4 regions of the Rhizobium sp. BR 250 genome follow, and region 3 is predicted to be linked to each of the others. Evidence: predicted binding sites of a transcription regulator. Region 3 holds the regulator's gene; each other region holds the start of a gene.

The links. Region 3 encodes LexA, which represses DNA repair genes until DNA is damaged. Its sites were predicted from a motif close to TGTTCNNNNTGTGTTCNG; they were not measured.
Region 1: QD336_RS07755 (ATP-dependent helicase) is a predicted target of LexA. The motif match lies at 2,710-2,727, and genes of this name have one in related genera.
Region 2: QD336_RS04340 (PA0069 family radical SAM protein) is a predicted target of LexA. The motif match lies at 1,930-1,947, and genes of this name have one in related genera.
Region 4: QD336_RS04190 (energy-coupling factor ABC transporter ATP-binding protein) is a predicted target of LexA. The motif match lies at 3,878-3,895, and genes of this name have one in related genera.

Annotation. Positions count from the first base shown of each region.
Region 1 is NZ_JARWKW010000004.1:67,642-72,310, forward strand. It holds gene QD336_RS07740 (efflux RND transporter permease subunit) at 1-871, opposite strand, end outside; gene QD336_RS07745 (efflux RND transporter periplasmic adaptor subunit) at 868-2,031, opposite strand; gene QD336_RS07750 (carboxymuconolactone decarboxylase family protein) at 2,256-2,666, shown strand; gene QD336_RS07755 (ATP-dependent helicase) at 2,769-4,669, shown strand, end outside.
Region 2 is NZ_JARWKW010000002.1:256,828-261,496, reverse strand. It holds gene rnhB (ribonuclease HII) at 1-326, opposite strand, end outside; gene QD336_RS04340 (PA0069 family radical SAM protein) at 657-1,814, opposite strand; gene QD336_RS04335 (glycosyltransferase family protein) at 2,101-2,619, shown strand; gene QD336_RS04330 (glycoside hydrolase family 75 protein) at 2,770-3,621, shown strand; gene QD336_RS04325 (FAD-binding oxidoreductase) at 3,719-4,669, opposite strand, start outside.
Region 3 is NZ_JARWKW010000001.1:421,069-425,737, reverse strand. It holds partial or broken gene QD336_RS02130 (ComEC/Rec2 family competence protein) at 1-1,361, shown strand, start outside; gene QD336_RS02125 (glutathione S-transferase family protein) at 1,380-2,057, opposite strand; gene QD336_RS02120 (hypothetical protein) at 2,152-2,391, shown strand; gene lexA (transcriptional repressor LexA) at 2,487-3,209, opposite strand; gene QD336_RS02110 (TRAP transporter large permease subunit) at 3,457-4,669, opposite strand, start outside.
Region 4 is NZ_JARWKW010000002.1:230,504-235,172, reverse strand. It holds gene QD336_RS04215 (pirin family protein) at 1-454, opposite strand, end outside; gene QD336_RS04210 (exodeoxyribonuclease VII small subunit) at 556-810, opposite strand; gene QD336_RS04205 (histone deacetylase family protein) at 813-1,748, opposite strand; gene QD336_RS04200 (biotin transporter BioY) at 1,774-2,337, opposite strand; gene QD336_RS04195 (energy-coupling factor transporter transmembrane component T family protein) at 2,343-2,975, opposite strand; gene QD336_RS04190 (energy-coupling factor ABC transporter ATP-binding protein) at 2,972-3,652, opposite strand; gene QD336_RS04185 (winged helix-turn-helix domain-containing protein) at 3,932-4,669, shown strand, end outside.

The DNA of each region.
Region 1 (4,669 bases), on a different contig from region 3:
CGAGACCGACGCCCTGCACGCCATTGGAGCGCAGCGAGGTGGATTCATCGTCCGCACCCAGCATGACGGTCGCCACGTCGCGAAGGCGGATATTGTTCTTGATGAGAAGGTTGGAGAAATCTTCCGGCTTCGTCAGGCTGGCCGTGGCGCGCACGACGATGTCCTGCGTCGTGCTTTTCAGCGATCCTGCCGGCACGTCCAGTGCGGCGCTGGCGAGCGCGTTGGAAACATCGGTCACCGTCAAACCACGGCTGGCGAGCGCAGCCTGGTTGAGATCGACGCGAAAAACCTTTTCCTGATCGCCGTAAAGCTCCACATCGGCAACGCCATCGACGGCGGCCAGGCGGTCGATGATTTCGTCATCCACCAGCTTGGTCAGATCCTCCATGCTGAGCGTGGACGAGGTGACGGCAAGGCGCATGATCGGCTGGCTGTCGGAATCCGCCTTGATGATTTGCGGTTCGTCGGCATCGTCCGGCAACTGGTCGGCGATGCGGCCGATGGCGTCGCGCACATCGTTCGCGGCCACGGCCATGTCGACATTGTCGCCGAATTCCATCGTCACGCGGCTGGTTCCGAATTGCGAATTGGACGCAATGGATTTGACACCGCTGACGCGGGCGACAGCGCCTTCGATGGTCTGCGTCACCTCCTGATCGATGGTTTCCGGAGCCGCCCCGTCATAGGTGGTTCTGACGCTGATCGATGGCCGGTCGACATCCGGCAATTCACGCACTTCAACGCCCACCAGCGCGGCAAGGCCGGCAACGACCAGCAGCGTGTTGAGAACCGCTGCCAGTATGGGCCGGCGCACGAAGAGTGCGGTGAAGGCGAGCTTCGAATCCTGACCGGAAGGCGGCTGCGTCGTCATTGGCTGGCAACCTCCTCCGATTTCGGCTGATTGCCGACACGGACCGCGCCGCCTTCCCTGACGCGCTGCAGGCCCTCGATCACCACCGGCTCGCCTTCCGCCAGCTCGGCCTTGACGAGAACCGCATCGGGATTGCGCTGCACGATCTGCACCCGCACCTTGTTCGAGCGGTTGTCGACGACGCGCCAGACATAGGCCCCTTCCGCATCCCATTGCACGGCGAGCGGATCGACCGAGGCATAGGTCTCCCCGGCAAAACGCATGGTAACACCGAAGGACATGCCGGCCCTGAGCTCGTCCTTCTCATTGCCGAACTTCGCCCGGATGCGGATGGTGCGGCTTGCCTCATCGACGCGGTTGTCGATTGCCTCGACCTCGCCCCTGAAGGTCTCGCCGGGGCGGGAAATGGAGGTCGCCTCCACCGACATGCCGAGTTTGATCGCAGTCACGAACCGTTCGGGCGCCCAGAAATTAACGAGAATCTCGGAGCGGTCGTCGATGCTGACGATGGTTGATTGTGTGGTGACGTTGTCGCCGATATTGGCGGCGACGATACCGGCCACGCCTTCGATGGGCGCGACGATATCGCGGCGCCTGAGGTTGAGTTCGGCGGTGCTCAGCGCAAGCTTGGCGGCCTCTTCGGCAATCTGTGCATCCAGCACATCGAGGCGGGAGACGGATTTCAGGTTCTTGTAGGAGTTGGATTTTTCAACGGCGCTGCGCAGCGAGACCTGCGCCTTGTCGCGCTCGATCACCTGCTCCTCGTCATCCAGCCGGGCGAGCACCTGCCCCTTCACGACGCGTGCGCCGGACGATGTGCGGATTTCCGAAAGCGTGCCGGAGGTCTGCGGCATGACGACGACCGACTGGATCGCCTCGCCATTGCCGATGGCATTCAGCCTGTCGTTGACCGTGCCTGTCTTTACCGGAGCGGTGACCACCAGCGTGGCATTGCCGTTACGGCGGTTGCCGCCGGCATTCTGGCCCGACGATGCGGGTGTCCCCGCGCCGGATGCGGCGAGTTCAATAGCACCGGCAGGCGTTTTGCCGAGCCCCATGCCGGCAAGCAGATTGCGGCCTTCGGACGAATAAACGCCCCAAAGACAGAGACCCGCCCCTACCACGGCAAGACTGACACCCACCTGTTTCCAGACCCGCATATATTTCTCCGGTCGATCATCGCAGCACAAAGCCGCCCCTGAAGCACTCACTTCGGAACATGCGCAGTATTCCCGCTCGTCTGAAACGAGGCAACGCACAAATCCGTTTCTTACGTAATTGTAATTTGTGATGGATTCTCGTCGAAGGCACGGCGAAGGCCATTTTTATCGCAAATATTCTTCAACGCGATAATCTGCCCCCGGAAAATGAGCCGGAGGAAGCCATGAGCACCGTAACGAAAACGCAAAATCCCGAAACCGATCCACGCGTCAAGGCCGTGTTCGATGATATCCGCACTACCCGCAAATCGGACTTCATCAACAATATGTGGCTCTACCTCGCCTTCGACCCCGAATTACTGGAAAAAACCTGGGCCGAGGTCAAGGAAGTGATGGCCACACCTTCGGCGCTCGATCCACTGGTGAAAGAAATGCTTTATATCGCGGTGTCCGTCACCAATGGCTGCTCCTATTGCGCCCATTCCCACACGGCGGCCGCAAAAGCCAAGGGCATGACCAGGGAACAGCACGCCGATCTGATGCGGGTGATCGCGCTCGCCGCCAGGACCAACCAGCTTGCGGTGGCGCTGCAAGTGCCCGTGGATGCCGCTTTCGACGCCGACAGGAAGGCATGAGCCTTAAAAAATGCCTTGGAATAGGCGTTTTGACGGTTGATACCGGAATAAAAGCAGAACACGGTTCTGGCCTTTATATCCCGAATCACTACATTGGGCCGCATGAGCAACAGTTTTGACGATATGCCGTTCTTCGATGAAGAACCCGTGGCGCCGCGCAGGGCGACGAACAATGCCGGTGCGGAAAGCAGCGGCGGGCTTGGCATTGCTGCCCGCGCCATGGCGGCGCGTGATCAGGCACGGCCCGCCCCCGAGTATCTTTCCGGTCTCAACCCGGAACAGCGCGAAGCCGTGGAAACGCTGGATGGCCCGGTTCTCGTCCTCGCCGGCGCCGGCACCGGCAAGACCCGCGTTCTGACGACCCGCATCGCCCATATAATTGCCACCGGTCGCGCCTACCCACGCGAGATTCTTGCCGTGACCTTCACCAACAAGGCCGCGCGCGAGATGAAGGAACGTATCGGCGTTCTGATTGGCGGCGCCGTCGAGGGCATGCCCTGGCTCGGCACCTTCCACTCCATCGGCGTCAAGCTGCTGCGCCGCCACGCCGAACTCATCGGCCTGAAATCGGATTTCACCATTCTCGATACCGACGATGTGGTGCGGCTGATCAAGCAGCTCATTCAGGCCGAAGGTCTGGATGACAAACGCTGGCCGGCCAAACAGTTCGCCGGCATGATCGACGGCTGGAAAAACAAGGGACTGACGCCGCCGGATATTCCGGAGGGTGACAGCCGTGCTTTCGCCAACGGCAAGGGCCGTGAGCTTTACGCCGCCTATCAGGCCCGGCTGAAAACGCTGAACGCCTGCGATTTCGGCGATCTTTTGCTGCATCCGATCAGCATCTTCCGCCGCCATACGGATATCCTGAAGGAGTATCACCAGAAGTTCCGTTATATTCTGGTGGACGAATATCAGGACACCAATACGGCGCAATATATGTGGCTGCGGCTGCTTGCCCAGCGCGCCAAGGGCGAACCGCAGAACGTCTGCTGCGTCGGTGACGACGATCAGTCAATCTATGGCTGGCGCGGCGCGGAAGTGGACAATATCCTCCGTTTCGACAAAGATTTCCCCGGCGCCAAGGTCATCAAGCTCGAACGCAACTATCGTTCCACCGAACATATTCTCGGTGCGGCCGGCCATCTGATCGCCCATAATGAGGGCCGTCTCGGCAAGACACTGTTCACCGAGCGCAGCAGCCCCGACGATGAAAAGGTCGTGGTGCATGCCGCCTGGGATTCCGAAGAAGAAGCCCGCGCGGTCGGCGAGGAGATCGAGCAGCTTCAGCGCAAGAACCACAAGCTGAACGATATGGCCATCCTCGTTCGCGCCTCCTTCCAGATGCGCGAATTCGAAGATCGTTTTGTCACGCTTGGCCTCAATTACCGCGTCATCGGCGGCCCGCGCTTTTATGAGCGCCTCGAAATCCGCGACGCCATGGCCTATTTCCGCCTCGTCTGCCAGCCGGCCGACGATCTCGCCTTCGAGCGGATCGTCAACACGCCGAAGCGCGGCCTCGGCGATACGACGATCCGTAACCTGCACGACTATGCTCGTGCCCGCGATATTCCGATGCTGGCGGCAGCCGCCGACATCATCGAGACCGATGAGCTGAAGCCCAAGGCCCGCAAGGCGCTGTTCGACGTGGTGCAGGATTTCCGCCGCTGGCAGGGCCTGCTGGAAAACACCGAACACACCACGCTCGCCGAACAAATCCTCGACGAAAGCGGCTATACCGCCATGTGGCAGGCCGACAAGACGGCCGAAGCGCCCGGACGGCTGGAGAACCTCAAGGAACTCATCCGCTCGATGGAAGCCTTCGAAAGCCTGCGCGGGTTCCTCGAGCATGTCGCGCTCGTCATGGATGCCGAGCAGAACGAGAATCTCGACGCCGTCTCCATCATGACGCTGCATTCCGCCAAGGGTCTGGAATTCGACACCGTCTTCCTGCCCGGCTGGGAAGAAGGCCTGTTCCCGCACCAGCGGGCGCTGGATGAAGG
Region 2 (4,669 bases), on a different contig from region 3:
GCGCGCAGGATATTCATGCTGTCGATCAGGCCGGGGCCGGAGGAGGCGACGGACACGATCGAGGTTTCCATGATCTGCACAAAAAGGCTTTCCCGCTTCTGCCGGGTCAGCTTCTTGGAATCGTCCATGCCCTTGGGAATATTATCCGGATCGAGAATGACGGCTGCCGCGACCACCGGTCCGGCCAAAGGCCCCCGTCCCGCCTCATCCGTGCCGGCCACGGGCCAGAGGCCCTTCTTTTTCGCTTCCAGTTCGAAGGAAAAATCCGGACCGGTATCGGCAAGATCGAAAAGGGCAGGAGAATCGGGTGTGGCGGTGCGTTTCATGCGGCGAAACTCGCATACACACCCGATCTCCTGCAAGCCCCCGGAAGCGGGCGATGACAGGCGCGGGGAGCCGGGGTCAAGGGGCGTGGCTCACCGTGCCCCTCAGGTCATCATGACCTTTGATCCTCCAACGGGGCGGCGGAGGAAAAATGATCGCACGCGAGGCGGCGGTTCCGGGGGCAATGTCCGGCGAGCCAGGGAAAACCCGCCGGGCATTTCGTCGAGAGCGTGGTCGGCCAAAACGAAGGGCCGCGCTTCTCATAATGTTCTTCCCGATATCGGCACGCCGATGCGGCGGTTTCGATCAGGGAGCGCTTTCCGTGCCCGTTTTCAAAGCAGCGACAATTGTACGCCGGCACCGCCCGGCGGCACGAAGAGATCGTCACGCAGGTGAATGCCGCGGCGAATAAGGCCGAGCCTTTTGGTCGCCATCTCGAAACGCCGGCCGATCTGCCAGGCATAGGGGCCGGCGCCCTTCATGCGCTTGCCGAATTCCGCGTCGTAATCCTTGCCATCACGCATGGAGCGCACCAGCGACATGACATGGCGGTAACGGTCCGGATAGTTGCGCAGCAACCAGTCGCGAAAGAGCGGGCTCACCTCCAGCGGCAGGCGCAGCAGCACGTAGGAAGCTTCGGTGGCGCCCGCTGCCTTGCCGGCCTCGAGAATGCGTTCGATCTCATGATCATTGAGGGCGGGAATGATGGGCGCCATCATCACGGCGACCGGGATGCCGGCTTCCGTCAGCGCCTTGACCGACTCCAGCCGCTTCTCCGGCGTTGCGGCGCGCGGTTCCATGTTGCGCGCGAGTTTCCGGTCCAGTGTGGTTACGGAAATGCCGACCTTGGCGAGGCCCTTTTTGGCCATGGGCGCCAGAATGTCGATATCCCGCTTGATCAGCGCCGATTTGGTGACGATGGCGACAGGGTGATCGGCCTTGGCTAGCACTTCCAGTATCTGCCGCATGATGCGCCATTCACGCTCGATCGGCTGATAGGGATCGGTATTGGTGCCGATGGCGATCACCCGCGGCTTGTAGCCGGGCTTTGCCAGCTCCCGTTCCAGAAGCTTTGCCGCATCCGGCTTGGCGAAGAGTTTCGATTCGAAATCGAGCCCGGCCGAAAGCCCCATATAACTGTGTGTGGGGCGGGCGAAACAATAGATGCAGCCATGCTCGCAGCCGCGATAGGGATTGATGGAGCGGTCGAACGGGATATCGGGCGATTCGTTGCGGGTGATGATGCTGCGCGGCTTTTCCACCTGCACCTCGGTGCGGAATTCCGGCATGTCTTCGAGCGTCTGCCAGCCATCGTCGAAAACCTCGTGCTGCAAGGTCTCGAAGCGCCCGTCCGGGTTCAGCCCGGCGCCCCTGCCACGACGACGGTCGATCTCGATGCGCAGGCCGGATGCATCGGCGAGCGCATTGGCAATATCCGGCATATGGCTCGGCTGGAAGGCAGCCTGCCCCGAAAGCGTATGGTTTCTCATCTGGATGCTCCCAGGACGCTGCACACCCATCGAGGCACGCTCAACGCCCTAAACCGTTTCCATGCGGACCGGCGTTTCCTCGCCGTCCGAATGATTAAATTCCTACATCAGGAATGAGAACAATACAAGAACAAAATTGTGAATTCGTGACATGCCGCACAGCCTGCGGCGAAGATGGCGGGCTCCGGATCCTGTTTGAAGAAGGCCATGTTCGAATGGGTGGCGGTGGTTTTTACCGTGATGAGCGTAGTGGCAATTTATTGTGCGATGCGTTAGAGCTATGCCTATGTTGACAGTGATTATGGAATGCCGGGATCAGGAACCGGAACTGGCGCACACGCTGTCTGCGCTCGTCACCGGGGCCGTGGAAGGGCTGGTAAGCGATGTGGTGATCCTCGATCACGGTTCGCGCGATGGGTCGTCGCGCGTCGCCGATGCCGCCGGCTGCCGTTTTTATGGGCAGTGGGACATCGAGGAGATCGTGCAATCCGCCCGCGGCGGCTGGCTGCTGCTGATAGAGCCCGGCGCGCGCCCGCAGGCAGGCTGGATCGACGAGATTCTCGAATATGTGGCGATCTGCGCGCAGCCGGCCCGCTTTTCGCCGTCGCGTTATCATCGCCGCAATGTCTTTAGCCGCGTGCTGCGCCGCGTTCCGCCGCTGGAGCATGGATATCTTCTGCCGAAGAAACATGCCGTCTCGATCGCCAAATCGGGCATGGGCCTGACGCAGCTCGTCGGCGCGCAAAAGCCGCGCCGGCTGAATGCGGAAATGGTGCCCGCCTGGGCGCTGCGGGCCATGGCCTGAGGTCAGTGGCGCCTTTGGCGCATTGGTTCCCAATTTGCCAAAAGAGATGGTAGCCTAAGCGAACACTAAACTTAAGCGATACTATAAGATTATACTCGACTTATGAGGGAATAAAGAGCAGTCTCGACCCGTTTTCCAAAGGAGGGTCGCATGCTCTGTGAAGTCTCTAAATCTTCGATGCTTGTCACTGTTTTTTGCGGTTTCATTACCCTTGTCGCGCCGACGGCGGCGATGTCCCAGGCGGCATGTGGGGCCGGGGGGATCGTGTTTAAGAGCAGGGAACTCAAAGTCGATGCTGACGGTGCTCCGAATTCCTATCTCGTCGATGGCAAGGGGTTATCCTACACCTGCGATGGTGTGACGGCGGTCGGCTCCACGCCGAAGACGGATCCGGATCGCTGGCAGGATAAGTGCCGTGCAGCCTGGAAAAAAGCCGTCGCAACAGGTGATTACTCAAAAGTCAGAATTTTTGGATTTTCCAAAGACGAGAACAATAGACCGATCGTCCAGAAAGCTGGTGATCCCTTTCCTGGAAAAGCCTTCATCACGGAAACCTCCGTCCCGGTTCCAGACGGTCCTGTTGGAACACAGAGGCATTGGGTGGATGCCAACGAAATTCCCTACGTGGTTCTCTCCAGCAGCTTCGTGAGCAGGTATGGCGTGAAGGATGGCGATATAGCTGTCATCTATCGTCCGGCGACGGGAAAATTTGCCTATGCGGTTTATGGCGATGGCGGTGATCTTGGCGAGGCCTCGGTGCGGCTGCATCAGGATATCGGCAATAATCCGCTGGTGAACTATGGAGGCGTGATGCGCGCCAAGTCGGGGATCGCCGATAAGACCAGAAACGGGCCAGTCGCCATCTTAACCGTTATTTTCCCTGGTAAAACGACGCATCCGACGGTCGATGCAAAAAAGTGGCGAGAGGAAATTGCCGCCAAGGGGAAAGCCCAGTTTGAGCAATGGGGCGGCGTTAGAAAACTGGTGGAATGCGCCCGTTGAGGCGCCAGCTGCGGGTAAGTAAATGGGCGGCATGATGCCGCCCAAACACCCCGCCAGCGCAGGGAAGCCTGTATTTATCAGCTGCTCCGCTGAACTGTTACGACACCAGAACCTTGCCGGGGTTCATGATGCCCGCGGGGTCGAAGGCGTGCTTGATGCGATGCATCAGCTCCATTTCGATGCCGGGCCGGATGGCGGCCAGCTCATCGCGCTTCAACTGGCCAATGCCATGTTCGGCCGAAATGGAACCGCCGAGCGACAGCACGATGCCGTGCACGATCTCGTTCATGCCCCGCCAGCGGCCGAGGAATTCGGCCTTGTCCGCGCCCACCGGCTGGGAGATGTTGTAATGGATGTTGCCGTCGCCGAGGTGGCCGAAGGCGCAGACGCGGGCGCCGGGAATGGCGGCGAGAACCGCCTTTTCCGCCGTCGCCATGAATTCCGGTATTTTAGACACCGGAACGGAAACGTCGTGCTTGATTGATCCGCCTTCCGGCTTCTGCGCATCCGACATGCTTTCACGCATGTGCCACAGCGCCTGACGCTGGGCTTCGGAGGCAGCGATCACCGCATCTTCCACCAGCCCGGCCTCGAAACCGCGCTCCAGCAGCGATTGCATCATGGTGTCGGCCGTCTCGGCCGAATCGGAGGTGGAAATATCGATCAGCGTGTACCAGTCATGCGGCTGCTCCAGGGGATCGCGCACGCCGGGAATATGTCTGGCGGTGAATTCGACGCCGATTCGCGGCATGAGCTCGAAACCGGTCAGCGCCGTGCCGCAGAGATTGGAGGCCATTTCGAACAGCTTCAGCGCGTCTTCGGTGGAACGAAGACCGGCAAACGCGACCTGATGGCCAAGTGGCTTGGGGAACAGCTTCAGAACCGCGCCGGTGATGACACCCAGCGTGCCTTCGGAACCGATGAAGAGATCGCGCAGATCGTAACCCGTATTGTCCTTTTTCAGTCGGCGCAGCCCGTTCCAGATTTCGCCCGTGGGCAGCACCACTTCGAGCCCGAGGCAAAGCTGGCGCATATTGCCATAGGCAAG
Region 3 (4,669 bases):
TGATTTCCGGTTTTGCCGTCTCCGCCGAACGTGCCTGGCTGATGATGTCGGTGATGCTGATTGCGGTGTTGTTCGACCAACCTTCGCTCAGCCTCAGGAATGTTGCGCTTTCCGCGCTGGTCATTCTCGCCCTTTCGCCTTCGGAAATCATGGGGCCGAGCTTTCAGATGTCCTTTGCCGCGACAATTGCGCTCGTTTCCGCCTATGCCGCCTGGAGCCGCTGGCGCAGAGATCGTGAGCGTCTCGTCATCGGTCGCAAACCGGCGTGGATGACGATTGCGCAAACGGCAGGCGCCGTTGTTGGCGGGGTCGTCACCACATCGCTGATCGGTGGGCTTTCGACGGCGATCTATTCGGCTGAACATTTTCAGCGTGTCACCACCTATGGACTTTTTGCCAATCTGGCGGCGATGCCGCTGATGTCGCTGATCGTCATGCCTTTCGGCCTCATCGCCATGCTGCTGATGCCCTTCGGGCTCGATGCGCCTTTCCTGAAGGTCATGGGTTTTGGCATGGCGCTCGTCATCGAGGTTGCGCAGGAGGTGGCGTCCTGGGGCGGCAGCGCTGCGACCGGGCGGCCGCATGGCTGGTTCATCGGCATTGCCTCTGGGGGCTTTCTGTTGCTGACATTGCTGCGCACCCGTCTGGCGCTTCTCGGAATTCCGCTTCTGCTCTTTGCCTTTGGCCTGTCCGGAGCGGTCGCCCAACGCGGTCTGCCTGATCTGCTTATTCATGAGGAAGGCAGGCTGGTCGCCCTTCTGGACGAGGGTAAGGTCTATACCACAAAAACGCGGCCGCAGGGCTTCATCTATGAGCAATGGCAGAGGGCGCTGCTATTGCCTGAGAAACCGCTCTCACCGGTCCTTCTCAAGTCGGGAGTTCCGGCAACCACCGTTGCTTTAAGCGCAAAATCGAAGCTTGCGCCGGAAGAGATGAAGGCCGTGGCGCGGGAGATGACGGCTGCCCTGAGGGACGCTGCGCCGGGAGCCTTTACCTGCAGGACAGGCATCTGGTGTGCGGCGCGCGCGCGAAGCGGCGAGTGGATCATTGTGCTGGAAGACGGCCGGTTTGCCGGGAAAGCCTGCGACATTGCCGATATCGTCATTGTTTCCCGCAGAACCTCGTTTGCGCAATGCCGCTCGGGAGCCTTGCTGCTCAACCGCGATATTTTACGGCGCATCGGTTCGGTGGAGGTCAATTTCGCCGGAAGCGATCAAACCGGGGTCGTCGGAAGGATGCGCGCGGCAACCGCGGGAACCGACAGGCCTTGGAGCGAACATCGCTTCTACGACTGGAAAAGCGGCCGTTTTGACCATGAGGTGCCCGAAGCCGTCACCCGGCTGCTGGCGGCGTCACAATGATGCCGCCAGCGTGGTCCATCAGGCCTTGACGCGCAGATCCGCGGTCAATTCGCCAATGCCGCCGACTTCCTCTTCATGGGGCAGATCGCGCCAGATTTCCTTCAACCCTGCTTCGTACCATTCGCGCATGGCCGGCAGGTCGAGCAGCCGGTCGCAATAGGTTTTGGCCGCCGGCGAGAGGTCGGCGCCGTAGGTCTGGAAACGGAATGCCACCGGGCAGAAGAAAGCATCGACCGCCGTGAATTTCTGACCGGCGAGAAAAGGTCCGCCGAATTTCGTGAGGCCTTCGTTCCACAGCGCATCGATGCGCTTTATATCGGCCGCAAGCCCGGCGTCGCCGCCCTTCGGCTTTACCCGGATGCCGACCGACATGGGATAGAGATTGCGCAGCGACGAGAAGCCCGCATGCATTTCACTCGCCGCCGAGCGCGACCAGGCCCTTGCCTGCTTGTCGCTCGCCCACACACCCTGATGTCTCTCGGCAAGATACTCGGCGATCGACAGCGTTTCCCAGATCGTCACGCCCTCATCGACAAGGCAGGGCACCTTTCCGGTCGGCGAAAAGCTGGAAAATGAGACGTCTTCGCCAAAGGGAACGAGTTTTTCATCAAAGGCGATGCCGAGCGTGCGCATCAATATCCAGGGCCGCAGCGACCATGAGGAATAGTTCTTGTTGGCGATATAAAGATCGTACATGGCATGTCTCCCCGATATGACGCGCATTTCTATACCGGCAATGCGGTCCGGAATATTGCAAATAATCCATGGCTTCCATAAGCCGGATTGATGAATGGCGGCCGGGCAGGGGAAAGAATTCCACACACATCACCACCTGGAGACGACCGAAAAGGTGCGAGGCGATTGGCTGCCCATGGCTCGCGAAGAAGGGAAATGCGCCTTTTCCGCGATTGCAGCCAGCGTCATTTTGCCGTTGCGCCTGCAGCGCAACCGAAACATCAAGCGTGAAAGCTGGAATTGCTCTTCGCAGGAAACGGCATGTCGATCCGACGGATGGTGCGTCCCCTCATGAACGCGGTAAACGCGCCGTTCCTCGGACCGGCGGCCATGCATCACAAGAGACCGTCCTCTCGCCATCGCGAAAGGGACGGGCTCGATATCACCCATTCAATGGTAACGGCGGATCAGTCCCACCAGCTTGCCCTGGATCTTCACCCGGTCCGGCCCGAAAATGCGGGTTTCATAAGCGGGGTTGGCCGCTTCAAGCGCAATGGAGGCACCCTTGCGGCGGAAACGCTTCAACGTCGCTTCTTCATCATCCACCAGCGCCACGACGATATCGCCCGGATTGGCAGTGTTGCCGTTGCGGATGATGACGGTGTCGCCATCAAAAATGCCGGCCTCGATCATCGAGTCGCCTTTGACTTCCAGAGCGTAATGTTCGCCCGAACCCAGCATGTCGACCGGCACGGCCACATCATGGGTGTTGTTCTGGATCGCGGAAATCGGCACACCGGCGGCAATGCGGCCCATGACCGGCACGGTGACCGCACCGCCGAGATCGTTGGCAGGCGCCTTGGGGGCGGGGGCAGGTTCCGGCGTCTTCGGCTTGCCGAGGCTGCCTTCGATGACGCTTGGCGAAAAGCCGCGTTGCGGCCTCGCACCCGGCGTGTAGGCCTCCGGCAATTTGATCACTTCCAGCGCTCGCGCCCTGTTAGGTAGCCGGCGAATAAATCCGCGCTCCTCGAGTGCGGTGATCAGCCGGTGGATGCCGGATTTGGAGGCAAGATCGAGTGCGTCCTTCATTTCATCGAAGGAGGGCGGCACGCCGGACTCTTTCATTCTTTCATGAATGAAGAGAAGCAATTCCTGCTGTTTGCGCGTGAGCATGAGGAAAACACCCTTGAGAATCGTCGTTGAAGTCGCGAAACAAATACAGAACGAACACTATATGTTCCATATGTGTTCCGCAATCCCCTAAAATTTCGTGAAGGGTGTATCGCAGATGGTGATTTGATCGTCGAAACCGTGAACAAAGCGGATTTGATTACTTAAGCGAGGTGTCTCGAACGCCAAAACCACCGGCCGGGGAGAATCGGCCGATGGTTTCCCTTAGCGTTTTGCTGCGGGCTGAATTTCAGTAGATCGTGAGCGCAGGAATGAAGCTGACCGCGATGAGAAGCAGCATCGCCATGGTGAAGAACGGCCACAATTCCTTCGTCGTCGCGCCGAGCGGTGCTCTGGCAATGGAGGACGAGATGAACAGCGTGGTGCCGATGGGCGGAGTGTAGAGCCCGATACCCAGATTGATCACCATCATCATGCCGAGCTGTACCCGGTCGAGCCCTATCATATCGGCCAGTGGCACGAAGATCGGTCCGAGCAGCAGGATCGAAGGCGGCAGATCGAGCGGCATGCCGATGATCAGCATCAGGATGTTCATCATGAGAATGATCAGGATCGGGTTCGAAATATTCTCTGCCACCCAGGTGGCGAAATGCTGGGGTGCCTGATCGAAGGTGAGGACCCAGCCCACCGCGGCACTTCCCATGATGACCAGCATGACGACGCCGGTTGCCGAGCCTGCCTCGACGAAATTGTCGCAGAAACGCTTCCACGTCAGATCGCGATAAAAGAAGATGCTGAGCACGAGCGAATAGACGACAGAAAGAACGGCGACTTCCGTTGGCGTTGCAAAGCCGAAACGCAGGCCGAGGATGATCAGGATCGGCAAAAGGATTGCCGGCAGGCTGCGGAACGCAAGGAGCGCCAGATCGCGCTTGCGGATACTTTCGTCACGCACCGCATAGCCCCGCCGCACAGCGATGGCCCAGCAAACGAAGATGAAACCCACCGCCATGAGCAGGCCCGGCAAAATGCCGGCGATGAACAGATTGGCGATGCTGACGCCGCTGACCAGCGAATAGAGGATCATCGGGATCGACGGTGGGATAAGCACGTCGATGACCGCCGAGGTGGCGTTGTTCGCCGCACACAGAGGGGCAGGGTAACCCTGACGCTTCTGCCATGGAATAAGCACTGAACCGAGCGCACTGGCATTGGCGACCGCCGAGCCAGAAACGCCGCCGAACACGACCGAAGAAATGACTGTCGTGGAAAGCGGGCCGCCGCGCCAGCGCTGCATGGCCTTGGAAGCGAGTTCCAGAAGCTGGGTTCCGAGTTTGCCGCCGAGCATCAGCGTGCCCGCGAGCATGAAGAATGGCAGCGCCAGCATGGGGAAGGATTGGGTCTGGTCGTAAACCTGCTGCGCCACGATCGAAAGCGGCACGTAACCGTTCCACAGCACGGCGACGCCCGCAGAGATGATCAGCGCATAGCCGACCGGAACC
Region 4 (4,669 bases), on a different contig from region 3:
AGGCCGGGGCGATTTCTTCCATATGGTCGGGCAGGGCAAGCCAGGTTTGCAGGCCGGACATGGAGAGCGGATGTCCGCGCAGGTTTTCCGGCGTGCGTTCCGAATGCACGATGCCACGCCCGGCCGTCATCAGGTTGATGTCGCCGGGACGGATGACGAGTTCGGTGCCGAGACTGTCGCGATGCTTGATTTCCCCGTCGAACAGATAGGTGACGGTGGAAAGCCCGATGTGTGGATGCGGTTTGACGTCCAGTGCCTCTCCCGCCTTCAGGATCGCCGGGCCCATGCGGTCGAAAAAGATGAAGGGACCGACAAGCCGCCGCTGCCGCGTGGGCAACGCGCGACGCACCGCAAAGCCGCCAATATCGCTGGTACGGGGAATGATGAGGTTCTCGATGGCATCGCAGGCAAAAGCATCACCCGCGACAGGATCGTTACCGGGAAAGAAGGACATGGCTTGCTCCTCGTAGCGTTACACGAAAGCTTACCACGAACGGAACGGGGTGGGAGCGTCGGAATGGTGAACGCAGCGTCACACCGTTCAACAGGACGTGTTTACTCCCCGTCGAGCGGCTCCACACCCTGCGGCTTGCCCGCACGGTCGAGGCGGATCTTCTCGATTCGCTTCTCGGCGGCGTTCAGGAGCGTCTCGCAGTGCTTCTTCAGGGCTTCGCCGCGGTCATAGATGTCGATAGATTCATTGAGCGCAACATCTCCGCGTTCCAGGCGGGCGACAATGCTTTCCAGCTCGGCGACGGCCTTCTCGAAGGAGTATCCGCTTATATCGGCTGCGTTGGCATTTTCCGTCATGTTCAACCCTTCATCATTCTCAAAATATGCATGGCTGCCGATTCCGCCAGCCCTTCCAGATCATAACCACCTTCAAGCAGGCTGACGACCCGGTTCGATGCGTATTTGTCGGCCATTTCCAGAAGCCGGCCCGTCGCCCAGTCGAAATCCTCGCCCACGAGATTGATCTGCGCCAGCGGATCGCGGTGATGCGCATCGAAACCGGCGGAGATGAGGATGAGATCGGGCGAAAAATCGGCGATCGCCGGCAGGACGCGGGATTTGAACGCCTCACGGAAATGCTCGCTGCCGGTATTGGGCGAAAGCGGCGCGTTGACGATGTTGTTCTTTACGCCGGTCTCGTTCTTGTCACCGCTCCACGGGTAAAGCGGCATCTGGTGGGTGGAACAGAACAGCACGGAGGTATCGTTCCAGAAAATTTCCTGCGTGCCGTTGCCGTGGTGCACGTCCCAGTCGACAATGGCGATGCGCTCCGCCCCATGGGCCTTCTGCGCATGGCGGGCGGCGATGGCCACATTGTTGAAAAGACAGAAACCCATGGCCTTGGCGGTTTCGGCATGATGGCCGGGCGGGCGGGCGGCGACGAAGACATTGTCGGCAGCACCGGTAAACACATCATCCACTGCCGCCATGGCAGCACCGATGCCGGTCAGCGCCGCCTGCAGGCTTTTCGGCGAAACGTAGGTGTCGGCCTCGATGCGGTTGATCTCGCCTTCCTCTTCGGGCACCTGCCGCATGACGGCAAGAAGATGCTCTTCCGGATGCGCCAGAAGCACCGCATCCTCATTGGCCTGCGGCGCCTCTTTCCGGATCAGCCGTTCGAAATTCGGGTGTTCAAGCGCGATGTTGAGTGAGCGCAGCCGGTCCGGCCGCTCGGGGTGGCCTTCGGGCGTGATGTGCTCCAGGAAGATCGGATGTTCGTATAAACGCGTCGCCATTCTTTTCCTCCCGAAGAAAGTGTGTTCAGGCGCGCTGCGGCAGAAGCGGATAACCGGCCATTACGGCGCGGCCGGCCAGCGCCGCAAGTACGGCCTTCAGCGCATCGCCCGGAATGAAGGCGAGCGAGCCCATGAAGGCCTTTTCGAAACCGAGCCCGACGACCAGCGCCAGATAGGTGATGCCGAAAGCATAAAGCACGACGACGCCGCCAATCAGGCTGGCGACGAAGAAACCGACGCCCTGCGCCAAAGCCGACTGGCCGCGATGGACGAATTTTTCCGAGAGAAAGCCCGTCACGAAAACGGCCGCGATCCAGCCGATCAGGAAGCCCGTCGTCGGTGTGGTGAAGATGGAAAGGCCGCCGCGTCCGCCCGAGAGCACCGGCAGGCCGATGGCGGCGATCAGGATCGTCAGCAGAACCGCGAGCGTGCCGCGTTTTGCCCCCAGCACGACACCGGCCAGCATGACGCCGAGCGACTGCGCGGTGATCGGCACCGGAATGAAACCGAGGGTGATCGGCGGCAGAAGCCCGAGTGCGATGATGATGGCGGAAAACAGCGAAATCAGCACAAGGTCGCGGGTCGTCATGGCGCTCAAAACTCCGGATGGTTGTCTGGCGCCAAGCTTTGGCCTCTGAAACCGCGCGCGTCAATGGCGTCGGCAATGGCATCGGCATCCTTCAACGTCATAATGACGAGCGGCACGATGATGGTGGCCATCCGCACGGGCAGGCCGCGCGCCCGGTGTGCGTCGCGCACCGCATGGTAACGGTTGACGATCTCCGGCACGAAGCGCACGACGAGCCCGACCGCAAGCCCGATATCGGCGGCTTTCACCAGCCCCAGCCTTTCGAGCGGTGCCGCGGCACGGGTAATCTCATCCATGAATTGCGAAATGCTGACGGTGATGGTGACGGCGGTGGCGAGAAACGCAAGCGCCGTGAGCCGCAGAAGATTGACGCTCGCATCCTGGGCCGGCAGCAGCAGATAGCTGAAGGCGGCAACAAGGAGGATGGTCAGCATCACCGGCCGCAGCCGCAGACCGATTTCGCGGAAAGAAAGCCGCGTCTCACGCAGGATGAGGGCAGCGAGCCCCACGGCGCTTCCCAGAAGCAGCAGGTCACGGGTAAGGAACAGCGCGATGCTGAAGCCCATGAGCGTCAGGAGCTTGATGCGCGGCGAGACGCGGTAGAGCCAGCCGGTGCCTTCCACATGCAGCGATTTCATCGCGACACCGCCGCGAGATACCGCGCGACCGCTTCTTCGGGGCCGGCGTCGGCAATCAGGGCGCCCTCGTGGAAAACCAGCACGCGGTCAAAACCTTGAAGCAGCGGCAGGTCGTGGGTGATGACGATCAGCGACTGCGACAGCGCGGCCATGGTTTTCTCGACGATTGCCCGGTTTTTGAGATCAAGCTGATTAGTCGGCTCATCGAGAATGAGGATTTGCGGTTCGGTAACCAGCAGGGCCGCCAGCGCCGCAAGCTGCAGTTCGCCGCCGGAAAGCTCATGCGCGCGCCGTTCCTCGAGATGGGAAATAGCGAGCCGGGCAAGAACGGCCTTCACGCGACTTTCGGTTTCCCCCTTGCCGATGCCAAGCCGCTTGAGGCCGAAGGCGATATCGTCCCGCACGATCGGCAGGATGATCTGGTGCTGCGGATTCTGGAAGATGAAACCGACCGTCTGGAGGACCGCTTTTGCGTCTTTCACGGTGTCGAGCCCGTTGACCGACACCTTACCCTCGTTCGGCTTCGTCAGCCCGTTGATCAGCCGCGCGAAGGTGGTCTTGCCCGAGCCGTTGAGGCCGATCACGCCGATGCGCTTCTCCGTCAGCGTCAGAGACAATGGCCGCAAGGCCTGCCGGCCCTCGAAGGCGACACCTGCGGCGTCGAAACGGATTCCCAAGTTTTCCATGCTTTCTCGCATAATCCACGGCGCAACGATTTCCTAGAGCGAACCGCACTGCTTTCATCATCCCGGCCTTGAGCCGGGATCCAGCCGACGCGCGTCGACGCGGCGGAAAGCGTCTTTTCAACCCAGGGACTTGGGCTGGCTGGATACCGGCTCAAGGCCGGTATGACGGGAAGCAGCGGGCATGACCCCGATCCCATCATCAACAGAAGTGAAATAAAGAACAAAAAAAGAACATTGCAATCGCGAAAAAGCCGTTCTACCTTCCCCTCCATGACGATCAAGGTTTCGAACGAAGCGGCAAGGCGGATTTTTCTGGCGCGGCAGGGGCTTTCCTCTCCGCCCGGCAAGGCGCTTTCCAAGGACGGGCTGCTGCAGCTCATCACCGATATCGGTTTTGTGCAGGTGGACAGCATCGGCACGGTGGAGCGCGCCCACCACCAGATCATCTTCTCCCGCAACCAGACCTACAGGCGAGGCCATCTGACCACGCTGCTGGAAAAGGACCGGGCGCTGTTCGAGCACTGGACGCATGATGCTTCCATCCTGCCGACGGAATTTTACCCCTATTGGAAACACCGCTTCCGCCGCCGCGAGCCAATCATTCAGGAGCGCTGGCGCAAATGGCACGGCGAGGGTTTCGATGCGGCTTTCGGCGAAACGCTGGAGCGCATTGCCGCCACCGGCCCGGTTCTGGCGCGGGAGCTGAAGGAGAAGGGGCATCAATCCGGAGGCTGGTGGAACTGGCATCCGTCCAAGACGGCACTCGAATATCTCTGGCACACCGGCAAGCTGGCGATTGCCGGCCGTGTGAATTTCCAGAAGGTCTATGATCTGGCCGAACGGGTCATTCCCGGCGAACATCACGAAACCGAGGTAGAGCACGCCGAATTCGTCGACTGGGCCTGCCGCGAGGCGCTGAAGCGGCTGGGTTTTGCCACCCACGGCGAAATCGCCGCCTTTTTTGATCTCGTCACCCCGCAGGAGGCGCGGGACTGGGTCAAGAACCAT